Regions from separate parts of the Paenibacillus sp. RC334 genome, predicted to be linked through region 2. Evidence: riboswitches for the same ligand, from Rfam matches in the RefSeq annotation. Region 2 holds a riboswitch; each other region holds the start of a gene.
What was found. Region 2 has a riboswitch for glycine ahead of QMK20_RS20120 (alanine/glycine:cation symporter family protein). Riboswitches for the same ligand answer to the same signal wherever they lie in the genome.

Region 1: it holds a riboswitch for glycine, as region 2 does, so the genes downstream of both, gcvT (glycine cleavage system aminomethyltransferase GcvT) here and QMK20_RS20120 (alanine/glycine:cation symporter family protein) in region 2, are expected to answer to the same signal.
Region 3: it holds a riboswitch for glycine, as region 2 does, so the genes downstream of both, sdaAB (L-serine ammonia-lyase, iron-sulfur-dependent subunit beta) here and QMK20_RS20120 (alanine/glycine:cation symporter family protein) in region 2, are expected to answer to the same signal.

Annotation. Positions count from the first base shown of each region.
Region 1 covers NZ_CP125370.1:4,222,621-4,230,605, forward strand. The annotation lists partial or broken gene QMK20_RS19355 (BglG family transcription antiterminator) at 1-600, opposite strand, end outside; gene QMK20_RS19360 (PTS mannitol transporter subunit IIBC) at 684-2,162, opposite strand; gene gcvH (glycine cleavage system protein GcvH) at 2,679-3,074, opposite strand; glycine riboswitch at 3,374-3,562, shown strand; glycine riboswitch at 3,563-3,659, shown strand; gene gcvT (glycine cleavage system aminomethyltransferase GcvT) at 3,740-4,840, shown strand; gene gcvPA (aminomethyl-transferring glycine dehydrogenase subunit GcvPA) at 4,971-6,326, shown strand; gene gcvPB (aminomethyl-transferring glycine dehydrogenase subunit GcvPB) at 6,323-7,849, shown strand; gene ptsP (phosphoenolpyruvate--protein phosphotransferase) at 7,967-7,985, opposite strand, start outside.
Region 2 covers NZ_CP125370.1:4,383,423-4,391,407, forward strand. The annotation lists gene QMK20_RS20105 (ABC transporter substrate-binding protein) at 337-1,620, shown strand; gene QMK20_RS20110 (carbohydrate ABC transporter permease) at 1,655-2,530, shown strand; gene QMK20_RS20115 (carbohydrate ABC transporter permease) at 2,554-3,381, shown strand; gene QMK20_RS20120 (alanine/glycine:cation symporter family protein) at 3,525-4,943, opposite strand; glycine riboswitch at 5,103-5,197, opposite strand; glycine riboswitch at 5,215-5,291, opposite strand; gene QMK20_RS20125 (glycoside hydrolase family 1 protein) at 5,483-6,940, opposite strand; gene QMK20_RS20130 (Gfo/Idh/MocA family protein) at 7,094-7,985, opposite strand, start outside.
Region 3 covers NZ_CP125370.1:326,089-334,073, reverse strand. The annotation lists gene QMK20_RS01585 (ABC transporter ATP-binding protein) at 1-57, opposite strand, end outside; gene QMK20_RS01580 (DUF6359 domain-containing protein) at 382-1,959, opposite strand; glycine riboswitch at 2,173-2,286, shown strand; gene sdaAB (L-serine ammonia-lyase, iron-sulfur-dependent subunit beta) at 2,496-3,185, shown strand; gene sdaAA (L-serine ammonia-lyase, iron-sulfur-dependent, subunit alpha) at 3,175-4,074, shown strand; gene QMK20_RS01565 (Ig-like domain-containing protein) at 4,177-6,513, opposite strand; gene QMK20_RS01560 (serine hydrolase domain-containing protein) at 6,686-7,846, opposite strand.

The DNA.
Region 1 (7,985 bases), 160 kb from region 2:
GTTCTCTCTGCCAATCATCTCCAGCAACTTGTCAGCGACACGTGTCACAGGACGAAGCTCCTCCCGGCTGGAAAACAGATCCGATTCATCCAAATACTCTAGAGCCAGCTCGGAAATCGCCCGTCTTTTGTCCGTCTCCCGGCCTGTAATCTCGACGCCGTACCCGCGTCTGCGCACAAGCACGAGTCCCCGTTCCACGATCCAGCCTTGCAATTCGTCCAGATCATGACTGACAGTAGTTACTGCGACCTTCAAATCAGCAGCCAGCGCCAGCAGCTTGATCGGCTCCTGTGTATCCAGCAGCATACAGAGAACCACGATCTTTCTTTCCTCAGCCGAATATTCGTCCGACTTCGTATGCATCAATTGCTCCCGCAGACATACAAGCTGAGCCGGGTCGGCATCCACATAGATACCAATCCCTGATTTTTTCTCCAGCTTTACCTCATGAGCCGCTAACCAATGCTCGACTGCACTGAGTTCCCGGTGAACCGTCCTTGTGCTGACATTAATCTTCGTGGCAATTTCCCCGGCCGTTACCTCTTGGGACTGCTCCAGAAGATATTCCACGATGTCACGTTGTCGTTTCGTAATATTCATAAGCGCATACCGTTCCTTCCCAAGCTCATCCCTTCCGCAGAACACACGAACTGCATACAAGGCGGCCTGACTACTACAGGGGATTAAGAATCGGATTTCAGACGTTCCACCAGCGCTTCGTATTCAGGACTCTTCAGGAAATTATCAATAGAAATATGCTCGGCATTTGGAGCCACCGTTTTAGCCCGGTCCGTCAACGTTTTTTGCGTAATAACAATATCCGCATCCTGCGGAATCTCACTGATTGCCGTGTTCGTTACCGTGACATCCACATCCGCCTGCTTCATTTTTTTGCGTAAAATCGAGGCGCCCATAGCGCTTGAGCCCATACCTGCATCACAGGAAAAGACGATCTTGTTCACATCTGATTTATCCTTGACCGTTTGAACTTCACCAATCTCCGCAGCCCGATCAGCTTCGCGGTTATCTTCCGTTACAGTGGTATTTTCGCCTGCAGCCTTGCTTTGAGTTTTCATATCCTTCATGCGGGATGCCGCTTCCTCAAGCCCCTCTTCTTTTTGCTTACCTGTCTTGAGTAACACAGCAGCAACAGCAAACGATACGACCGCAGCAGCAATCACACCGCTCAGCATTGGCAAATATCCGCCTTTTGGCGTCATCAGGAAATAAGCGATGATACTACCCGGTGAAGGAGCTGCTACCAGTCCGGCACCTGTCAGCATGAAACAGAACGTTCCCACCACACCCCCTGCTATAGCAGCAAGAATCAGAATCGGCTTCATCAAAATATAAGGGAAATAAATTTCATGAATCCCGCCGAAAAAGTGAATGATAACCGCGCCAGGAGCCGACGACTTCGCAGGGCCTTTACCAAACAGGCAGTAGGCCAGCAAAATACCGAGCCCTGGTCCAGGGTTCGATTCAAGCATGAACAAAACGGATTTGCCTGTTCTTGAAGCCTCCTCCAGCGCAATCGGACTCAATACTCCGTGGTTCAGTGCGTTGTTTAGAAATAATACTTTTCCGGGCTCAATAATGAGGTTGACGAGCGGCAAAAGCCCTGCGTTCACGAGGAACTGTACCCCTGCTGACAACACTTGACTGATAATTTGTACAAACGGTCCGATTGCCACATGAGCAAGCAGCGCTAAAATCGCCCCGATAATCCCTGCCGAGAAGTTATTGACCAGCATTTCAAAGCCTGATTTAACTTTGCCGTCAATCGCTTTGTCGAATTTCTTCAATATCCATGCAGCCAGCGGACCCGCTACCATCGCGCCGAGGAACATCGGAATGTCCGCCCCGACAATGACACCCATCGTCATAATGGCCCCGATCACACCTCCGCGCTGTCCGTGAATCATTGTGCCACCCGTATAACCGATCAGCAGCGGCAGCAAATAATTTTTCATCGGATCAACCAGTTGTGCAAAACCCTCATTCGGGAACCATCCGGTCGGAATAAAAAGTGCCGTGATCAATCCCCACGCGATAAAGGCCCCCATATTGGGCATAACCATACCGCTGAGAAAACGACCGAAACGCTGTACGGCAACGCGAGCGCCTCCGTTTGAATTGGACTTTGCGTCCACTGTGCTCATATTCATATCCTCCTTATAGGTCAGTATTTTGCATCATTCGATTCCCAACGCTCGAAAGTACAATAGATAAACGAACTAAACCGTTTCGATCTATCTATTGCTGATTTGAAATCGCTCTTGGGATTGTTGCAAAATACCCAGGTAATAAGCATCACTACCTTTTCTTAAAATTCATACTAAATGACAACGCTATCTTCATCAACGAAATGAAAACGTACTTTCGTCATGAACGTTGATGACAACATTTAAATTTAAGATAAACAGGCGCGAAATCATTAGGCATAATTCCTCTTAATGTGGCCTGAAACGTTAGAATTTAGTCGAGAAACCATGCGTCATCTATACCATTTCTATACAAGGAATATCCTCCAAACAAGGGAAAAAGAACGTAATTACGCTTGCCAAAAAAGACAGCAAAAAATAGCCGCTATGCCCAATCATCGCGACTATTTTTATACAAAACCGAGTGGACAAACGCCACTCTTATTCAGTTATCCAACCTAATTTGCCCCATTATTACTCATTGGCAGTCAACTGCTCGTACTGATCCGCAGACAGCAGCTTGCTTAATGATTCCTCTACATCTCCTCCAATCTCCACTTCGATCATCCAGCCTTTTTCATAGGGAGACTCGTTCACCAGCTCAGGCGTACTTTCCAGCGCTTCATTCACCTTCAACACCGTTCCCGTCACCGGAGCGAACAGGTCGGATACTGTCTTTACCGATTCAATAGTACCGATCTCTGCCCCCTGCTCAATCGTTGCTCCCTCCCCAGGCAGCTCCACAAAAACGATATCCCCCAGCTGATGCTGTGCAAAGTCCGTAATACCGATTCGTACCGTTCCATCCTCTGTGCGCTGAACCCACTCATGTTCCTCTGTGTACCAAAATTGCTGCTTCACTTCACTCATCCTGCTCGCCTCGCTTCCATATGGATTACATCGTTTCGCCTACCCGTCTGTGACAGGTTAAGATTATGACAACAAGAACTCTCATGTCAATAATACTAACAAAAATATTTCACATTTCTCCATATATCGTTCTAACTAAAAATACGGCAGGATATAACAAACGCTTACATATCCTTATTTATGAATAAAATGTTTTATAAAATGATGTTGATGACATTTTTGTTGACATTTCAAATAAATTTGCGTATTAATGGGTTATAACAAGTGCTTTTAGAAATACCCGATAACTGTAAACGCGGATGAACGTGGAGGGAGAGACTGCCAAAACTCGCATAGCTGTTGCCGCCTGTGAAAACAAGGTAGCAAGCGAGTCGGATCAAGCTGTTACCGGCAGGGCCGGATGACGTATAGCTGATCCAAGGGCAGCGCCGAAGGAGTAAACCTGCACCGCAGGTGAATCTCTCAGGCAAAAGGACCTCTGCCGGACGCATCTCTGGAGAGCATTCGCCATACAGGCGGATCACCCAAGGGGAAACCTGGTACACACCGGGGTAACTCTCAGGTATCAAGGACAGAGCTGAAGAAAAGTGTGTGGACTGCCGTCCATACGTTTTTTTCAGCCTGTCTTTTTTGTTTAGCTGATCACACTGGATAGGAGTGAAAAAATGACTAACTTGCGAAAAACGTCGCTGTATTCCTCCTACGGCACGCTGCCGGGGGTTCGTTGCATTGATTTTGGCGGCTGGGAGCTGCCTGTACAGTTCAGCGGCATTCAAAAGGAGCATGAGGCTGTCCGACAACGTGCGGGATTGTTCGATGTATCGCATATGGGTGAATTCCTGGTCGAGGGCCAGGAAGCCGAAGCATTTCTGCAACAGGTGACGACGAACGATGTCAGCCAATTGGAGCCGGGCCAGGCCCAATATTCGCTGCTGTGTTACCCGGATGGAGGTGTAGTAGACGACCTGCTTGTTTACCGCAAAGGGCCGGAGCGTTACATGCTCGTTGTGAACGCCTCGAATATCGACAAAGATTGGGATTGGTTGCTTCGCCATGCTCCTGCATCCGTTCATCTGGAAAACGTATCAGATGCGGTAGCACTGCTGGCATTGCAAGGACCTGAAGCTGCGCGTATTGCCGCAGCCGTGACAGACACGGACATTACGAAGCTGGCATCCTTCCGATTCAATGAGGATGTGCAATTGTTCGGGGCAAAAGCGCTCGTCTCCCGCACCGGATACACGGGGGAAGACGGCTTTGAATTTTATGTGCCCACGGCGGATGCACCGGCAGTGTGGGACGGATTGCTTCGCATCGGTGAGCCGTATGGTCTGGTTCCCGCCGGACTTGGAGCCAGGGATACGCTGCGCTTCGAGGCACGGCTACCGCTGTACGGACAGGAGTTGTCCGCTACCATTTCGCCACTGGAAGCTGGTTTAGGCTTCTTCGTCAAGCTGAATAAGGGAGATTTTATCGGGAGAGAGGCCCTGCAACGTCAGAAAGAACAAGGTATTCCCCGCAAGCTGATCGGACTGGAAATGCTCGACCGCGGCATCCCGCGTGCCCATTATCCCGTTTTTGCGGAAGGACAGCACATTGGCGAGGTCACAACGGGAACCCAGTCGCCCACCTTAAAGCGTAATCTGGGTTTGGCTCTGGTGGACAGTCATTTCAGTTCCCTATCCACACCGCTGGAGGTCGAGATTCGTGGCAAGCGCCTGCGCGCCGAGGTGGTAGCAGCGCCCTTTTATAAACGTCCACGCTGATTTAAACGCTCGTCTTACTATAACTATCGTGATCCGTTACTAACCGCTGCCCAGTGGGCAATCGTTTATTAATCATTTGTTAATCGTTTTACGTTTTTACGATCTTGTTGGTTGAAAGGAGCCAGACCCAATGAAACAACACCGCTATCTTCCCATGACCGAGCAGGATCAAGCTGAAATGCTGCGCGTGGTCGGCGCATCGTCCATCGACGATTTATTCAGCGATATTCCCGAGGCGATCCGGTATAAGGGGGAGCTGCTCCTGTCTTCTCGGTTAGACGAAAGAGCCTTAACCCGCCACTTATCAGGACTGGCCGGGCAAAATGCCAATACTGACACGCACGCCAGCTTTCTCGGCGCAGGGATTTACGATCATCATATTCCATCCGTCATCCAGCATATCACTTCACGCTCGGAATTTTATACGGCCTACACTCCTTATCAACCGGAGGTAAGCCAGGGCGAGCTGCAAGCCATCTTCGAATTTCAATCGTATATATGCGAATTAACAGGCATGGCTGTAGCCAATGCCAGTATGTATGATGGAGCGACTGCGCTGGCAGAAGCGGGCTCATTGGCCGCCGCTGCCACCCGCCGCAAGCAGCTTATCGTATCGCGGACCGTCCATCCGGAGGCACGTCAGGTGTTGGCTGCCTATGCACGCGGGCTGGATTTGGATGTCGTGGAGATCGACTGTGCAGATGGTGTAACTGACGTGAAGGCATTAACGGCGGCCATATCGGAGCAGACGGCGGCAGTTTTGGTCCAAAGCCCTAATTTTTTCGGGGCCGTGGAAAATCTGAAGCCGATGGCTGACCTGATCCATGCGCACAAGGGTCTTATGGTCGTCAGTGCCAATCCACTGGCATTGGGCTTGCTGGAAGCGCCCGGCAAGCAGGACGCGGATATTGTCGTAGGAGACGCGCAGCCGCTTGGCATCTCCTCCTCCCTCGGTGGCCCAACCTGTGGTTACTTTGCCGTTTCTCAGGCGCATATGCGCCGTATCCCCGGCCGTATTGTGGGCCAGACCACAGATCGCAACGGTAAACGCGGCTTCGTGCTGACCTTGCAGGCACGGGAGCAGCATATCCGTCGGGAAAAGGCCACCTCTAACATATGCTCCAATCAGGCACTGCTCGCTTTATCTGCCTCTGTGTATTTGTCCGTCATGGGTAGACAGGGCATCGCGGAAGTAGCCGAGCTAAACCTGCACAAAAGCCGCTACGCATTGGAGCAACTACTCGGCTTGAAGGGCGTGACTGCCTCCTTTACTGCACCCACCTTTAACGAGTTTGCCCTGCGGTTACCTGAGGGTACCGATATGAATAAACTGCAAGCCGGATTGCTTGCTGCCGGATTTATCGGCGGCTACGATTTAGGGCGAGATTATGAGGAATATGCAGGTCACTTGCTGATTGCCGTGACAGAGCAACGAACAAAGGAAGAGATCGATCAATTCGTGCATACCTTGGGGGGATTGCTATGACGCATACTACAGGACAAGATCAGGGTACACCGAATCCAGAAGTCGAATCCAGTCGGAATCAGATGAAAAAGCATGAGCAGGCGCTCATTTTTGAATTGAGCAGACCGGGCCGTATCGCCTATTCCCTGCCTGAATGCGATGTTCCCCGGCGTCCGGTGGCAGAGCTTTTGCCGGATTATGCGCAGCGCAGCGAGCTTGCGGCATTGCCCGAGGTATACGAAGTAGACGTTATTCGACATTATACTGCACTGTCACGGCGTAATTTTGGCGTGGACAACGGATTTTATCCGCTCGGCTCCTGTACGATGAAATACAACCCCAAGGTGAATGAGGATGTCGCCCGTTATGCAGGCTTCGCCAAAATCCATCCGTACCAGCCGGAGGACAGCATCCAGGGGGCCATGGCGCTGCTCCATACGCTTCAAAACGATCTGGCCGCGTTAACCGGCATGGATGCCGTCACCCTTCAGCCCGCCGCGGGCGCCCATGGCGAATGGACCGGGCTGATGATGATCCGCTCCTACCACGAAGCGCGTGGTGAGCGGCGTACCAAGGTGCTCGTGCCGGATTCCTCGCACGGAACGAACCCCGCCAGCGCCACTGTGGCAGGCTTCGAAACGGTCACCCTCCCCTCCACACCGCAGGGGCTGGTGGATCTGGACGCGCTGCGTCAAGCCGTGGGCAACGACACCGCTGCGCTTATGCTGACCAACCCGAACACGCTCGGGCTGTTCGAGAAGCAAATCGCTGACATTGCCGCGATTGTGCATGAAGCGGGTGGCCTGCTCTACTATGATGGCGCGAACTCCAACGCCATTATGGGGATCACCCGCCCCGGGGATATGGGCTTTGACGTGGTGCATCTCAATTTGCACAAAACGATGAGTACCCCACATGGCGGAGGCGGACCCGGCGCGGGACCTGTGGGGGTAAAGCAGCGGCTCATTCCGTATTTGCCCAAGCCGCTTGTCGTGCGTGATCCACAGGGCACGTACCACTGGGACCGAGAACAGGGCGATTCCATCGGACGGGTCAAAGCCTTTTACGGAAACTTCGGTATTCTCGTCCGTGCCTATGCCTATATCCGCAGCTATGGCCCTGACGGCTTGAAGCGGGTATCCGAATGTGCCGTACTTAATGCCAATTATATGATGCATCGGCTGGCTCCGCATTTTGACATCCCTTATCCAGGCTATTGCAAACACGAATTTGTGATGTCCGGACGGGGCTTAAAGAAATTCGGAGTGCGTACACTTGATGTTGCCAAGCGATTGCTCGATTTCGGCTACCATCCGCCTACGATTTATTTCCCGCTGAATGTAGAGGAATGTATCATGATCGAGCCGACAGAAACGGAAAGCAAAGAGACGCTTGATGCCTTCATTGACACCATGATCCAAATTGCGCGGGAAGCGGAGGAAACGCCTGAATTGGTGCTGAATGCTCCATATACCACTCCAGTCACGCGACTGGACGAAGCAACTGCAGCTCGCAAGCCTATATTGAATTGCTCATGCAGCTAAAAGCAAACTCCAATTTGGGGCATACAAAAAGGCCGGTATCTGTTAGATACCGGCCGCTGTATGTAAACAGCAATTTTTGTTGGAAAAAGATATACCTTGAAAATGTGATACCCTTCCTTAGCCTTCAATGCTTTGA
Region 2 (7,985 bases):
ACGGTTGATGTAGTAATCCGACCCCTGAGCTTAGGCACGTGTGATCTTCATGTAAGAGACGCACGCGCTTTTTTAAGTCAGCATTTTGCATCATTCGATTTCCAACGCTCGAAAGTACAATAGATAGACCAACTAAACCGTTTCGATCTATAGATTGCTGATTTGAAATCGCTCTTGGGATTGTTGCAAAATGCTCAAGTGGATATACGTTTCAAATTTTTTGTTTTTGGTTAAGGCATATGCACATAAATGGATAACAGATTCATATGATGGAGCTAAACCATTCACAACTTGTTCAGCAGGTAGACCAACTCAGACAGCAAGGAGGGAAATGACGTGAAGACAGTACGATGGCTGGTGTTATGTCTTGCTTTCCTCACTATGTTTAGTGGTTGTAGCGGCCCTCTGTCCTCTGAAAGTCATTCATCTGAAAGCAATTTGCCAAACCACAAAAAGATAACGCTTACATTATGGTACTGGAACCGTTCTATTGACGATGAACTACTCGCTCGTGCCGAAAAGCAGTTTCCCGACATTAAATTGAACACCCAAAAAATCGGCGGTGATTTCAAAGCCAAGCTCAAGACGACTCTGGCAGCCCGTTCCGGTGAACCGGACATCGTAGCTTTGAACGACTGGATGGTAGAGTTATTTCCTAGTGCGGATCGTTTTTATGATTTGAGAACACTGGGAGCAGATCAATTCAAGGATCAGTATTTGGAGTGGAAATGGAATCAGGGCATTACCCCTGATGGCAGCATGATTGCCTTTCCCATGGACACAGGCCCTACCGCCCTCTTCTATCGCAGTGATCTCTTTGAACAGGCGGGTCTGCCCAGTGATCCTGAAAAGGTCAGTGCTACGATTCGCACATGGGACGACTATATGGTTGCCGGAAAACAGCTTCAGCAAAAGCTCGGAAGTCGTTCGTTTTTAGCTGATAATATTGTAAACGTTTACAATCAGATGCTTGCTCAAAATACAGACCTGTACTTCAAGCCGGACGGCAGCTACATCGGTAATCAATCCCCTCATATCCGTTTGGGCTGGCAAACCGCCGTGGCTTTTCACAAGAAGCATCTACTCGCCAATGCGGATGGCTGGACCCCCGAATGGAATGCTTCGGTCAATAACGGAAAAGTTGCCTCTTTTATAGGTGCAATCTGGATGAAGCAAGTTCTCACGGAGGCTGCGCCGGATACTGCGGGCAAGTGGAGAGTCGCCCGTGCCCCTGGAGGGGACGGCAATTTGGGTGGATCTTTCATTTCCATCCTCAAATCCAGCAAACACCCCAAAGAAGCCTTTGAAGTCCTGACCTGGCTGCAAAACCCGGAACACCAGTTGGAAGCCTACCAAAAAATCGGGCTGTTCCCGTCCACTCCTGGCGTCTATGACGATCCTGCCATGGAGACACCCGAGCCTTTCTTTGGCGGTCAGGCCACCGGACTGATCTTTGCCGCCTCCGCACGTAATGTCAAAAGCAGCTATTTCGGCGAGCGTTATCCTGTCATTCACGGCATTGTGACACGTCGCCTTGCCAATGTCGCCAAGCAGGATGCCGATCCCGATGCATTATGGACGGAAACGATGGACCGAATCGAACGGGAATTACAGCGGTAAAAAATCAAAAATTTAAAAAAGGCGTGTGGTCAATATGCTGAAAGAAATATGGAAGCACCGTGCCGTATATGCCGCAATCTCGCCGTTTTACCTGCTGTTTGGCATCTTCGGCTTGTTTCCGATTGGCTTTTCATTATATCTGGCGTTTCACAAATGGGATGGCATCGGAGATATGACCTATAACGGCTGGGGTAACTTTGGCTATCTTGTGACAGATAACGAATTTTGGCAGGCTGTGGGTAATACCTTTGCGATCTGGGTGTATTCAACGATTCCGATGCTATTTTTTGCACTGATGATTGCCTTCCTGCTTTATGCACCTTTTGTCAAAATGCGTACCCTGTGGAGGGTCGGATTTTTTCTGCCGAACGTGACATCCATTGTGGCTGTTGCCATCATCTTTGGCGCTTTATTTGCCAATAATTTCGGATTTCTCAATTACCTGCTGCAACTCCCGGGCTTGCCTATGATCCAGTGGCTTAATGTGCCGTGGGGGATCCAAATCGCCGTTTCCTCCATGGTTGTATGGAGATGGACCGGCTATAACGCGATCATCTACCTGGCCGGACTCCAGAGTATTCCGCATGTGCTGTATGAAGCTGCGAAAATAGATGGAGCAACTGGAGCGCAAGCTTTCTTCCGCATCACCATTCCTATGCTTCGTCCGGTCATCCTGTTTACCGTAATTACGTCTACCATTGGCGGAATGCAGTTGTTCACCGAGCCGCAGGTGCTGGTCGGTAATGACGGTGGTGCCGGAGCAAGTGGCATGACCATTGTGTTGTATCTGTATCGTGAATCGTTCATTAACAACTATTTTGGATATGGTGCAGCCGTCGGATGGGGCATGTTCCTCATTATTGCCCTGTTCTCCATCGTGAACTGGAAGCTCGTACAAGGCAAAAAATAACGGCAGAAAGGGGGTTCTACAACATGATGCAGGCACGTGTAAAATCCGTTATTTTATATACCGGGCTGTCGACGGGAATGATTCTGTCGATGTTTCCTTTTTACTGGCTTATCGTCATGGCTACCCGTACAACTTCGGACATCTATCGTTTTCCACCACAGTTATGGTTTGGAAGCCACTTCTGGAGCAATGTGACGAGAGTATTGCAGCAGATTGATTTTGCCGGAGCTTTTTTTAATACGCTTTTTGTAGCCAGCTCCGTTACCCTGTTGGTGCTGTTTTTCGATTCACTGGCCGGGTTTGCATTCGCCAAGTTTGATTTTCCGGGCAAAAAAGCATTATTCATCATTCTGCTGGCTACGATGATGGTCCCTTCCCAACTGTCGCTTGTCCCCTCCTTTGTCATGATGGCCGCCTTTGGATGGGTGGGCACGTTCAAAGCTCTAATCATTCCGGGGATGGTGAATGCCTTCGGCATCTTCTGGATACGCCAATATGCAGAGGAATCCATTCCAAAGGAGTTGCTGGATGCAGGACGGATGGATGGATGCAGCTTTTTTCGGCTGTATTGGAATGTGGCGCTCCCGATTCTACGTCCTGCGTTCGCTTTTCTCGGCGCATTCACCTTCATAGGAGCATGGAATGATTATTTATGGCCGTTAATCATATTAACCGATGAGCGCAAATTTACGCTCCAGATTGCGTTGTCCCAATTAAACGGTATTTACAATACGGATTATGCGATGGTCATTGCTGGCACCCTGTTGGCTGTACTGCCGCTTATCATTTTATTTCTTTTCATTAGCCGCCAGTTTATTTCCGATCTTGCAGCTGGAGCAGTCAAAGATTAGATTTACTGAGTCAGCTTTATCCTGCTCTAAAACGCAAAAAGGGAGTGTCCTCCCAGCCTGTAATGGCTGAGGGACACTCCCTTTCGTTATCCTGGCAAATGATCTTGCAGAGTCAATATTCTTAAATCCGGATATATCGGACTTTACGAGCTGACTGTTTGTCCTTTTTCTTCTATTTCTATGGCTGCTCCTGCACTGGCACCTGCAAGTATTCCCTTTTTCTTGTCAGGATACAAGGAATCCATATAGGTACGGGTTTCTGCAACTACAATTCCCGACAAGCCGAGCAGTGCAATCAAGTTCGGGAAGGCCATCATGGCGTTAAAGATATCTGCCAGCAACCAGATCGCATCCAGCTTAATAAACGCGCCTCCGGCAACCAGCGCAATGAACAGATAACGGTACGGCTTAATCCATTTGACACCCAGCAAATATTCAACACAGCGTTCTCCATAGTAGTTCCAGCCAAGCATCGTGGTGAACGCGAACATAATCAGAATGATTGTGAGCAGTTCCGCACCAAGCGGGAATGCGCTGGAGAAAGCTTGCTGCGTCATCAAGCCCGCATCGGTAGGACCGCTCCATACGCCGCTAACCAGCAGCGTCAGCCCGGTCATCACGCAAATAATCATCGTATCTATAAACACACCTGTCATGGAAATCAACCCTTGCTCCGCAGGCCATTTGGTTTTGGCGGCTGCGGCTGCAATCGGTGCGCTTCCCAATCCGGCCTCATTGGCAAAAATCCCTCTGGCTACCCCGCTGCGCATCGCCAGCATAATCGTAGCTCCGGCAAATCCACCCGTCGCAGACGTCGTCGAAAACGCCGAATGCAGCACAAGCGCGAGTGCGGCAGGAATCTGATCGGCGAACCGAATCAGTACGATCATACAGATCAACACGTACAAGCCTGTTTTGAAGGGAACAACTTTGGTCGATACCTTGGCAATGCTCTTGAGCCCTCCAATAGTAACGAGTCCCGTAAGGGTAGCAATAATCAATGCCGTTACAATTGGTGGAACACCGAAGCTGTTTTCGGTTGAGGATACAATCGCTTTGACCTGAGGAAATGTTCCAATCCCGAACAGCGCTACCAGCATCCCGGAAAAAGCAAACAGCATCGCCAACGGTTTAAAGCGGCGTCCAAGCCCTTTTTCAATATAATACATAGGGCCGCCGGAAAATTGTCCATTCCGATCCTTCACCCGGTATTTTACTGCAAGTACACCTTCCGCATATTTCGTCGCCATCCCGAAAAAGGCTGCAACAACCATCCAGAACAGAGCACCCGGTCCGCCCAGTTTTATCGCTGTCGCGACGCCGACAATACTTCCTGTACCTACTGTAGCCGCCAGCGCCGTACTCAGGGCCGCAAAGCTGCTGACATCCCCACTACCTTCATTTGGGGCCTTTCCGATCAGCTTGATCGCCAGAGGCAGGCGGAAAACCTGCAACATTTTCAACCGTATGGTCAGCCACAGACCTGTTCCCATAACGAGAATGATCAGTGGGGCCCCCCATATCCAACTGCTAATCGTTTCTAACACATGTACCAAATTCATTTCAACCCGCTCCTCCTGCATATTAAAAAACAAAAAAGAGTCAAATCCGCTGATTCGACTCCTGGAGAGGTTAAAGGCACGAAAAAATACAACCATCTTGTGCAGGATTCAGCCACTAACAGCTCATAAAAAAGCCTAGGGCATCCCCTGTCACAGGTTATTCGCGTCTCTGTCCTTTTGCCTGAGAGTTTAAGCAGATGATATCTGCGGTGCACCTTCGGCGCCCAATTAAGGGTCTCTCCAGAGTTCTGTCCGTTTACGGTCCCGCTTGTTGCTGTAATCAGCCCAAGCACCTGAGAGTTTTGCCCCTTCGGTCGGAACTTACGTTCCATCTCCCGCAAACATCAACCAGACATATGAAATTGTTTTTTATTATACAGAAAACTTTCAGCTTTTTACAAGTGAAAAATTTGTGAAGTCGTTTGGTTATCTTAAGATGAGCCTATAAAATAAAGGCGGGCGCAGCCAGATTCATCCTCATGATGTTCTCTGCCGCACCCGCCCCCAGGCCATATTGGGTTATATTCAGTTAGCTTGGATTACAGTTCTTCGCCGTTGGTGGCAATTACATTTTTGTACCAGTCAAAAGAATCCTTCTTGGAGCGCTTCAGTGTTCCGTTACCGTCATCGTCCAGATCAACATAAATAAATCCGTAACGCTTGGACATTTCGGAAGTGGACATACTCACAAGGTCGATAGGTCCCCAGCTAGTGTAACCGATCAGATCCACACCGTCCGCAATCGCTTCCTTCATTTGAGCGATATGTTGGCGCAAATAATCAATGCGATACGTGTCGTGAATGGAGCCGTCTTCTTCCACCTTGTCATATGCACCCAAGCCGTTTTCCACGATGAACAGCGGCTTTTGATAACGGTCATATAATGTGTTCAGCGTAACACGCAGGCCGATCGGATCAATCTGCCAGCCCCAGTCAGAGGATTGCAAATATGGATTTTTCACGCCGCCAATCAGGTTCCCCGCTGCTTTCTCGCCTTCCGGACCTGCAGAGACAGTCAAGGTCATGTAATAGCTGAATGAGATGTAATCGACCGTGTTGTTTTTCAGAATTTCGGCATCGCCGGGTTCTGTGTGCAAAACAATATTATTTTCTTCAAAATAACGGTTCATATAATTTGAATATTCCCCACGGGCATGTACATCCGTAAAGAACAGATTCATCTGGTTTTCATGCTGACTTTTCAGCACGTCTTCCGGGTTACACGTATGTGCATAGCTTTCCATACGAGCCAGCATACATCCGATTTGAGAGCCAGGAATAATCTCATGGCCTCGTTTTGTCGCCAATGCGCTCGCCACAAACTGGTGATGCAGGGCTTGATAGATCGCTTGCTGCTTGTTATCTACACGATCAATGACCACACCGCCACCTGTGAACGGACTCATCGTCATCACATTGATCTCATTAAAAGTCAGCCAGTATTTCACTTTATCCTTATAACGTGTAAACACCGTTTCGGCATAATTTACGTAGTGCTGTATTACTTCGCGACCGAGCCAGCCATTATATTTCTGTGTCAGACCTAGCGGTGTTTCGTAATGGGACAATGTCACCAGTGGCTCTATCCCATACTTGCGCAGCTCGTCAAATACATTATCGTAAAATTGCAGTCCTGCTTCATTCGGCTCCGCATCATCACCATTCGGGAAAATCCGCGACCAGTTAATGGACATGCGGAATACCTTAAAGCCCATTTCCGCAAATAATGCGATATCTTCTTTGTAATGATGGAAAAAGTCCACACCTTCGCGCTTTGGAAAACGGGCATTTACCTTACCAGACAAAATGTCTTCGAGTCGCTCGGACGAAATCTCTATAGCATGATCGTTTGTGCGCTCTGCTTTGGGTACATAAGCAATCACGTCCGCACTGGACAATCCTTTTCCATCTACGTCAAAAGCGCCTTCCAATTGGTTAGCTGCGGTTGCCCCGCCCCACAGAAAGTTTTTCGGAAATCCTTTTAATATCTTAGTCATAGTATGAGAGCCTCTTTTCTTATTGGATATGTTAAACACTTGTGGAGTATTCCATAACGACCTGAATGGACCAGCCTTTGCCATCCTCATTGTAAGCAACTTCACATGGGTTGGCAGCTACTAGTACTTATAATACATCCCCTCCTTCTTTAGTTATTTTTGTCCATCTTCAAAATAAATGCCATTTTGATGGCGCAGTTCATTGCTGATCTTCTGAACCTCAATGCTCAATGACTTCAATTCTTCGTAGCGGTCTTTGTCCTTTTCGGCAATGATCCGATAAAATTCCTGAGCCTCGTAAAACATGAAATGATGAGTTTCAGGAGTACTTACAGTATCTGTTTCCTGAGTACGGACATCCAGAACCGATACGTCCGTGATACCAGAGACACCACTGGAGATCATAGTGGCCTGGTCCCCGTAAATTTCAACACGGTTGGTGGTTACAGCATTTTTGGCCAGTTGGATCACCAGTGTAAAATCGGGATACGACAGTAGGATCGGGCCGCCCAAATCCACGCCATTCTCATGCTTTTTGGCACGGTACAAGCCTGATGTAGGGGCTCCAAGCAAATCAATGGCAAAATACAGCGAATACACACCCAGATCCATTAATGCACCCCCGCCATAAGACAGAGAAAAGATATTAGGAGTATCTCCTGAAAGCAACTGATCATACCGGGAGGAAAATTGCATGGAGTACAAGGTGCCACCCTGGATATTGCCCACGCGCTTCAAGTTGTCCTTAAGGCGCAAAAAATTAGGCTCATGGATATGACGAACCGCTTCCAGCAGGTAGCAACCATTTCGGTCAGCCAACTCGTAAGCTTCTCGCAATTCCTGTTCTGTCAGGCTGATCGGTTTTTCGACAATCGCATGTTTGCCATGCTCCAAAAAAAGACGCGCTTGCAGCATGTGCAAGGAATTGGGCGTAGCAATATAAATGGCATCAATATCGGATTGAGCCATCTCTTCCAAACTGTCATACAGCGTAATGTTTTCAAGCTGACACCCGGCGGCAAAAGCTGCGCCTTTGTCCTTATTT
Region 3 (7,985 bases), 1.9 Mb from region 2:
CTTAATGCGAAAAGATACCGTTAACCCTTTGATCTCCAACACCGGCTCGCTACTCAATGTATATGCTTCCTCCGTTCTCCATGGCCTTGTCCTGCTTATGCGCGCCACGCTTGATGTTAAACCTCTCATCAACATTACATACCGATTTAGTCGGAATAATTTGAACTTATCCTATCACCAGTATATGGATATATCAATTAAGAATAGACTATCACGATCATTGAAAAAACCAATGATTCAGCAGTAGCGCGACCTTTCTGGCACAAAATGTAATGAAATAACCAACCACAGGTTAATTTTCAGCACAAAAAAAGTCGCCTGACCCCCTTAAAGGGATCAAGCGACTGGCTGGTCCAGCTCAAATTGTACTCTCTTCGCTGGTTACGAAGCCGCTCCATAGGAGCCGGACTTGAACGTTCTTGGATCGTACCATTTGTAGCCCGCTGCCGGAGCAGCCCAAGGCTCAGGCTGCGGTTCTGTAGAAGCCGCAGGCTCCTCGAACGGCAGCAGCTGTGTTGGCTGGTCCAGCGTCAGACCCGCCACATCGGACAGCTTCGTATAGTCCTGCTTCCATGCAAGCCATTGGACGGTTTGTACCAGGAAGGTGGAATCGTCGACTTCCTTGAAACCATCGTACGTCTTCTTCGACTGTCCGTTTTCCTCACGTACATATTTCGGCGTGGCATCCTCAACTGGCGAAGAATCACCGATAAACGCTGCCTTGCCCTGACCTACCTTGGCTACAGCAGCATAAGGCCCTTCAGCACGGCCCCCGCCGTTATAGACACCCTGGTCCACGGCATTGCCCCATTTTTTCGTGCCTGTAGGAATATAAGCGATTCCTTTAGCCTTGGTCGGATCCATAATCGCCAATGTAGAACCAGCATGCATGGCAATCGAACGTACACCCTTCGTAATGCCGAAGGATTGATCTGCCGCTACGATATCCGTGGCATTTACGTCACCGAGTGCATTGTAGCGAAAACGAACGCCAAAGTTCGTTGCCAGCCAGTCGGAACTGGTTAGTCCCTGCATAGCTGGTGATGCAGCTTCTTCTGTAGTCATCCCTTTGGCCGGATTGGAATAGGCTCCACGGCGGTAGCCGTTCATAACCTCGGAGGAATCCCAACGGTTTTTGTTCCGGTCTGCGTTATAGTGGTCAGAAATGAAGAAAATACTGCCTCCATTCTTCACATATTGAACCAGAGCAGCTTGCTCGGATGCCTTAAAGGCAACATTGGCTTCACCAATGATGAACACATCATATGGGCGCAGCTTGTCGTACGTTATAGCCTGCTCGCCATAGGTAAAAGGAATGGAACGGTTCAACGGGTCCACGGTAAAACCAGCATTACGCAGTCCGCTGGCAAAATCGGAAAAGGCTCCATCTATAACCCAATCCGCCGCTCCGGCTGTCTGTGCGTGCGTATTATCGAACAGCACTTTTTTGCCTTTTCCATCCGGCAATGTAGTACCAGGATCAGGTTCGCCAGGGTTCCCAGGCTCGCTTCCGCTTACCAGTTCCAGAGCGCTTGGGCTTTTCACTCCACCAAAATTGTTATAGGCACCCAGCGCACCCGTCACGCGAATTTTGCTGCCGATCAGCTCAGGATGGCCTGACAGCCCGAATGGTCCTCTATACGCGGATGTCAGTTGCACATTTAACAGATTAGATGTATTGCGTTCACTCGCCTGATCCGCAATCAGTACGTTAAAATCATTTGCAAATGGGGCAGAGAAATTAGCCGTTTTCGATCCAGTGGCATGTCCGACGACGTAGCCTTCTACCGTCACCGTACCTCCGCTGCTTTGACGCTGAAGCGCTTCCGCTACCGTCAACGCGCCCTCTGCCTTGACCTGGCCGAATGGAACGAAGAGTCCTACCAGCAGTGATACGATTGCCGCCAGATGCAGCATTCCTTTCAAGCGTGAACCTGTGAACCGAAAACCTTTTACCATACGTAAATGTCCCTCCCATTATTCCATAAATTAGCTTGTCCTCTATCAGATTAGCTATCAACCTTCTAATTCCTTCCTGATTTCATCCATAATTATGTAAAATTTAATCTTTTTTATTGAGAAGATTCCTGATTCTGTAAAATACCAACCTGTGATTGACACCGGGCATGGCATACATTACGCTTAGGAGGAATTGTTGAACGGTATACGCGAATGAAGATGACGGGAGAGCCTGTCCGGGAATCACATCCCGGCAGCACCGAAGGAGCAAGACGTCAGCACCCGGCTGGCGGATAATCTCTCAGGTCCATGTATCGTCATCTGACGCAACTCTGGAGAGAGCGCAAGCCACCCAAGGGGTAAGGCGGTATACACCGCACGAAACTCTCAGGTAACGAGGACAGAGATAAGGGAAATTTCCTTATCCTGTCCTTTTTTGTGCTTACATGCTGCGTCAGCATTAGAAACCGTCACACCCGCGCAAAGGCGCGGCAGCACCATATACTATGATATTCAAACATACAGGGGGCCACACCATGCGTTTCAAAGATGTATTTTCCATTATCGGTCCGGCTATGACCGGACCCTCCAGCTCACATACCGCTGGCGCGGTGCGGCTCGCACGTGTTGCCAGGCACTGGCTCGGTGTGCAACCTGACCGTGCCCGCATGACGCTGTACGGCTCATTTGCCGATACGTACAAGGGACACGGCACAGACCTGGCACTCATTGCCGGACTGCTGAATTACGATACAGACGACTACCGGATTCCGGATGCTGAGCAATGTGCAGAGCAGGCCGGGATGGAAGTAGAGTTCGCTGTCAGCGGACTGCCCGCCCCTCATCCGAACACGGTCCGCTTCGAGCTATGGAAGGGTGAAGATCAGCGCACGCTGCTAGGCTCCTCCATCGGCGGTGGAAACATTCATGTTCAACAGCTCAACGAATTCCGGGTCAATCTAACCGGAGAGTTGCCTACGCTGGTGCTTCTTCACTCGGATAAGCCCGGAACATTGGGCGCGGTGACTTCAGCGCTGGGCGCGGCTGACATTAACATTGCCTATATGCACGTGGATCGCAAAGGCCGGGATGGCGAAGCGCTCACTGCTATTGAAACCGATAGCCCCGCTCCGGCTGAATTAATTGCCGAGCTGCGGGCTTTGCCTCATATGTATGGAATCAAAATGATTAACTTGAAAAAAGGAGCTGAATCCGATGCGGTTTAGCCATCTGCATGAATTAGGTGCCTTGTGCGCCGAGGAATCCACTACGATTGGTCGCCTGATGATCAAGGAACAGGTACAAGAGACGAACACACCGGAGGAAGAAATCTTCCGCCAAATGGCTGATTATTATGAAGTCATGAAGGAGGCCGTTCATCGCGGACAAACACAGGACACTGTATCCCGCAGCGGATTGACAGGCGGCGACGGCAAACGCCTGGCGGAATATTTGCGTGCAGGGGAAACCTGCTCCGGCGATGCCTCGGCACTCGCCATGGCGTACGCCCTTTCCGTGTCAGAGGTCAATGCGTCCATGGGTCGCATTGTCGCCACACCCACCGCAGGCTCATGCGGGGTCATCCCCGGTGTGTTCATCAGCGCGCAGGAGCGGTTCGGCTGGGATGACGAGCATATGGTGCGCGGACTGTTCGCCGCTGGAGCGATTGGCTACGTCATCGCCAACAATTCCTTCATCTCCGGTGCGGAGGGAGGCTGTCAGGCCGAGATTGGCTCAGCCATCGGGATGGCCGCAGGGGCCATGGTCGAGCTGCGCGGCGGTACGCCAGAGCAGGCCATCCATGCAGTGGGCCTCGCGCTCAAGAACACGCTCGGCCTGATTTGCGACCCCGTCGCCGGACTCGTGGAGATTCCGTGCATCGTGCGCAACGGGCTGGGAGCCGTGACCGCGCTTGCCGCCGCGGATATGGCTCTGGCGGGTGTGCGCAGCGCCATCCCGTCTGACGAAGTCATCGACGTGATGCTAGAAGTCGGCAGCGCGATGCCGTCCAAGCACCGCGAGACAGCCAAGGGCGGCCTGGCCCAAACGCCGACCGGCAAGCGTCTGACGGAGTCGCTTACGCGCAACATACCAGCCAAGAAGGATAAGTCGTAGCTTTCAGGCGACTGCCACCCCAAATAACACATGGGGAGAGAACAGTCGCCTTATAAAAAAAGAGCAAGCATGTCGTCCTTAGACGTATGCTTGCTCTTTTTTTTACTGTACGTTCACCTGTACCTTCGTCGTTTTCCCTGCATATTTCACGGTAATCACAGCTTTACCTTTACCCTGTGCCTTAATGCTGCCGTCTTTGACCGTGGCAACAATAATTCGGGACGAGGACCAGACTGCCGGCTTGGATACATCCTTCTCCGACTCATCCTTATACGTAGCTGTAGCCGTAACCTTAGCTACCTGTCCTGCTTTCAAATTCAGCGAGACTTCGTCGGTTTGCAAATATTTAAGCGTATCGACATCCACAGGTACGGTGATATATTTCCCGCCAAACTTCGCTTGAATATTGGTTTTACCGTAGCCTACCGCGGTAACCTGGCCCTTTTTGACTGTAGCTACCTTATAATTTAACGTTTTCCATTCGGCTTGGGCCGTAACGTCCTTTTCTTTGCCATCACTGGATTTGACCACAATTGCGATGGTTTTTTGATCTCCTGATTTAAGCGATAACGCGATAGCATCCGCCTCAATCTGTTGCGCTACATCCACTTCTACTGTAAATGTAATGCTTTGCTTGCCATAAGAAGCTGTAACAGTAGCCTTACCACTGCCATTCGCTTTGATCAAGCCCTCGCTAACCTCGACCACTTTCACATTGCTGGTAGTCCAGGTGGCATCCTTGGTTACATCTGTTTTTGTACCGCTGCTCTTGACGCCTGTTACTTTCAACTGCTTCGTTTCCTGGGCACCAAGCGCAATCACGCGTGTGTCTGTTTCCAAACGGTCTACGAGACCGACTTGTACATTAATGGTCAGCTTTTTGCCATTATAAGTGGCGGTAACAGCCGCCTTACCCGCTGCTTTACCCGTAATTGTTCCTTTGGACACCGAAGCAACATCTTCCGCGCTTGAAGTCCATTCTGCATCCTGTGTCACATCTTCCTTACGACCATCCGCATACGTAGCGGTCAGAGTAGCAACATAATCCTCATCAATATCAATCGTTGCTGTTTTGGAGGACAGGGACAGGTCACCAGGCACATTCACAGATACCGTCGCTGTGACTGTTTTGCCGCCATAAGAAGCAGTGATCGTTGCCTCACCTGTTTTATAGCCCGTCACTTCACCCTTGCTGACAAAAGCAATATCTTCATTGCTGGATTTCCATTCTGCCTTATCCGTGATATCTTCTTCCGTACCTGTTACGTACGTCGCGGTTAGCTTGAGCTTCTTGGATTCCTTGGCATTCAGGCTCAACTTGTCCTCGCTCAAATCCAGATATCTGGACGTTTCCACGTCTGCCTTAATCGAAACCGTCTTATCGCCATACTTCGCGGTCACCGTAGCCGAACCCGCTCCAATCGCCATAATCGTTCCTTTGGTCACCGTCGCAATTTTTTCATCGCTTGTGGACCATGTAGCTTTATCCGTGACGTCCGTTACCGTTCCATCCGGGTACACCGCAGAAACCTGTACTTTTTTGGATTCATCCAAACGGAGAAAAATATTGGATTCGCTGGCTTTCAGCTTATTCGTTTGATCGACATCCACCGAAATGGTAGCAGACATCGTACCGTATTTACCGGTAATCGTCGCTTTACCTGCGCTGTAGCCCGTAATCGTGCCTTTCAGTACATCCGCCACGGCTGCATTGCTGGAGCTCCACTCGGCGGACTCAGTAACATCCTGCACGGTTCCATCCGGGAAGGTCGCTGTCAATTTGACCTTCTCGGTATCCTTCAGCAAAAGGGAAACCTCAGATGGACTGACATCCAAACGTTTAACCTGTTCTACCTGCACAGCAATCGTTACGGTTTGTTGACCGTATACGGCCTTAATGTTGGCTGTACCTGCTCCCTGAGCGGTAACCAATCCGTTAACTACGGTTGCTACCTTCTGGTTATCCGAGGTCCAGGTAGCATCACCCGATACCTGAGCTGTCGTGTTATCACTGTAAGTCGCTGTCAGATTGATCTGTCCTGTGCCGCTTGAACGCAAGCTCAAGCTTTGTACACTGGATGTGAGCGCCTTAACCTTTTTCGTTACATGTACCTGAACCGATTGTATCTTATCCTTATAGGTTGCAACCACAGTCGCATCCCCTTCGCCCTTACCAGAAACTGTACCGTTATATACCGTAGCAATAGCAGTATTATCACTTTTCCAATCCGTGCTTACAGTTACATTTGAAGTCGTCCCATCGGCGTAAATAGCCGTAGCCGTCAACGCAGCCGTATCTCCCTGCTGCACAGTCACCTCGTTAGAGGAAAGGACAATCTTGGAAAGCACCGGATCAGCTGCGGATGCAAACCCTGCGTATGATGTAAAACTTGAGATCAGGATGACCAACGCCAAGAAACCGGACCATCTATTCTTCAAAATCTAATTCCCTCCCATTTCGAAACTTAAAATTAAGGATTTCGCAAAATCCTTATACCTACGTTTTATGTCGACATGTGGAAAAGAATAGTTTAGGCTTTAAAGAAAATTTGGTCCTTATTAACTAGAATCGGTACTGACAAAGATTAAGCCGTTACATATAACCTCACTTTTACAAACAGCTGTAAGCTGCTGCACGAAGCCTCAAATGGTGGTATTCTTCCATATTTGGGGCCAGCTGATGCATATAAACGACCGAGAACTGCTCGCTTGGATCTATAGAAACCCAAGTACCTGCTGCTCCCGACCAGCCAAATTCTCCAATAGAGCTGTTTGCATGTCCAGCCGCTTTATCAATTAACGTGCGCACGCCCAATCCGTAACCATAACCTGTATGATATGAATTCGTAAAATCGGATAATTGGGCTGTACTCAGATGATTGGTGCGCATTAAATCAATTGTTTTTCTCCCTAAAAGCCTCACACCGTCTATCGTACCGCCATTCGACAGCATTTGTGAAAATGTGAGGTACTCTTTAACTGTCGAATATAAACCTGCCCCTCCACTTTCATATACAGCGTCCGGCTGATGATGCTCATCCAAGAAACCCTCAATTTTTTCAAGCTCTCCGGTGTCTGTCCGTTGATAAAAAGAGGCCATACGCGATTCAATATCTCCACGATAACGGTAACCTGTATTCTTCATTCCAAGCGGATCAAAAATTTCATCCTTTAGGAATTGTCCTAATAATTTTCCTGAAATGACTTCAATAAGACCTGCAACAAGATCATGTCCATATCCGTATAACCATCGTGTTCCCGGTTCAAAGGCAAGCGGAACTTCAGAAAGCGCTTTAATCTCTGCGCGCAGATCATATTTCCCCTGCTTGTCCTTTAACGCTGTAATGACCTTTTGCATAGCTTTTCCTGTATCTGAATACTCGGAAGCGTAAGGAAGACCCGCACTCATATTGAATATATGCTTAATTAAAATGGGAGTCTCCGCTTTATCCATATAGGTATGTCCGTTAGGAGCGGTTTTGAATACATACGAATTACGATATTCGGGTAAATATTCATACAAAGGCTCATTCAACAAAAATTGTCCGCGTTCATACAGCATAAGTGCAGCCGCACATACAATAACCTTTGTCATGGAAAACAAGCGATACACGGTATCTTCAGTGATTGGTTTTCGAGCTTCCAGATCAGCATATCCGTGATACCCTTCATACAACACTTGGCCATTTTGCGCAATGGCACAACCACAACCTGCTGGCCCATTCGCTATGAATTGTTGTAATAACTGATCTACCTTTTCAAAACGAGACATATTCATTCCTCCTGTTTTGCTTTCAAAAGAAACAAGCTTTCCCTCGTGCTCTAATTTCCTGTAACAACAAGCCCAACCTGAATTTCTTGTAAGCGCTTATCCCCTCGCATTTATTTTAACGGTAAAATTAGTAATTACA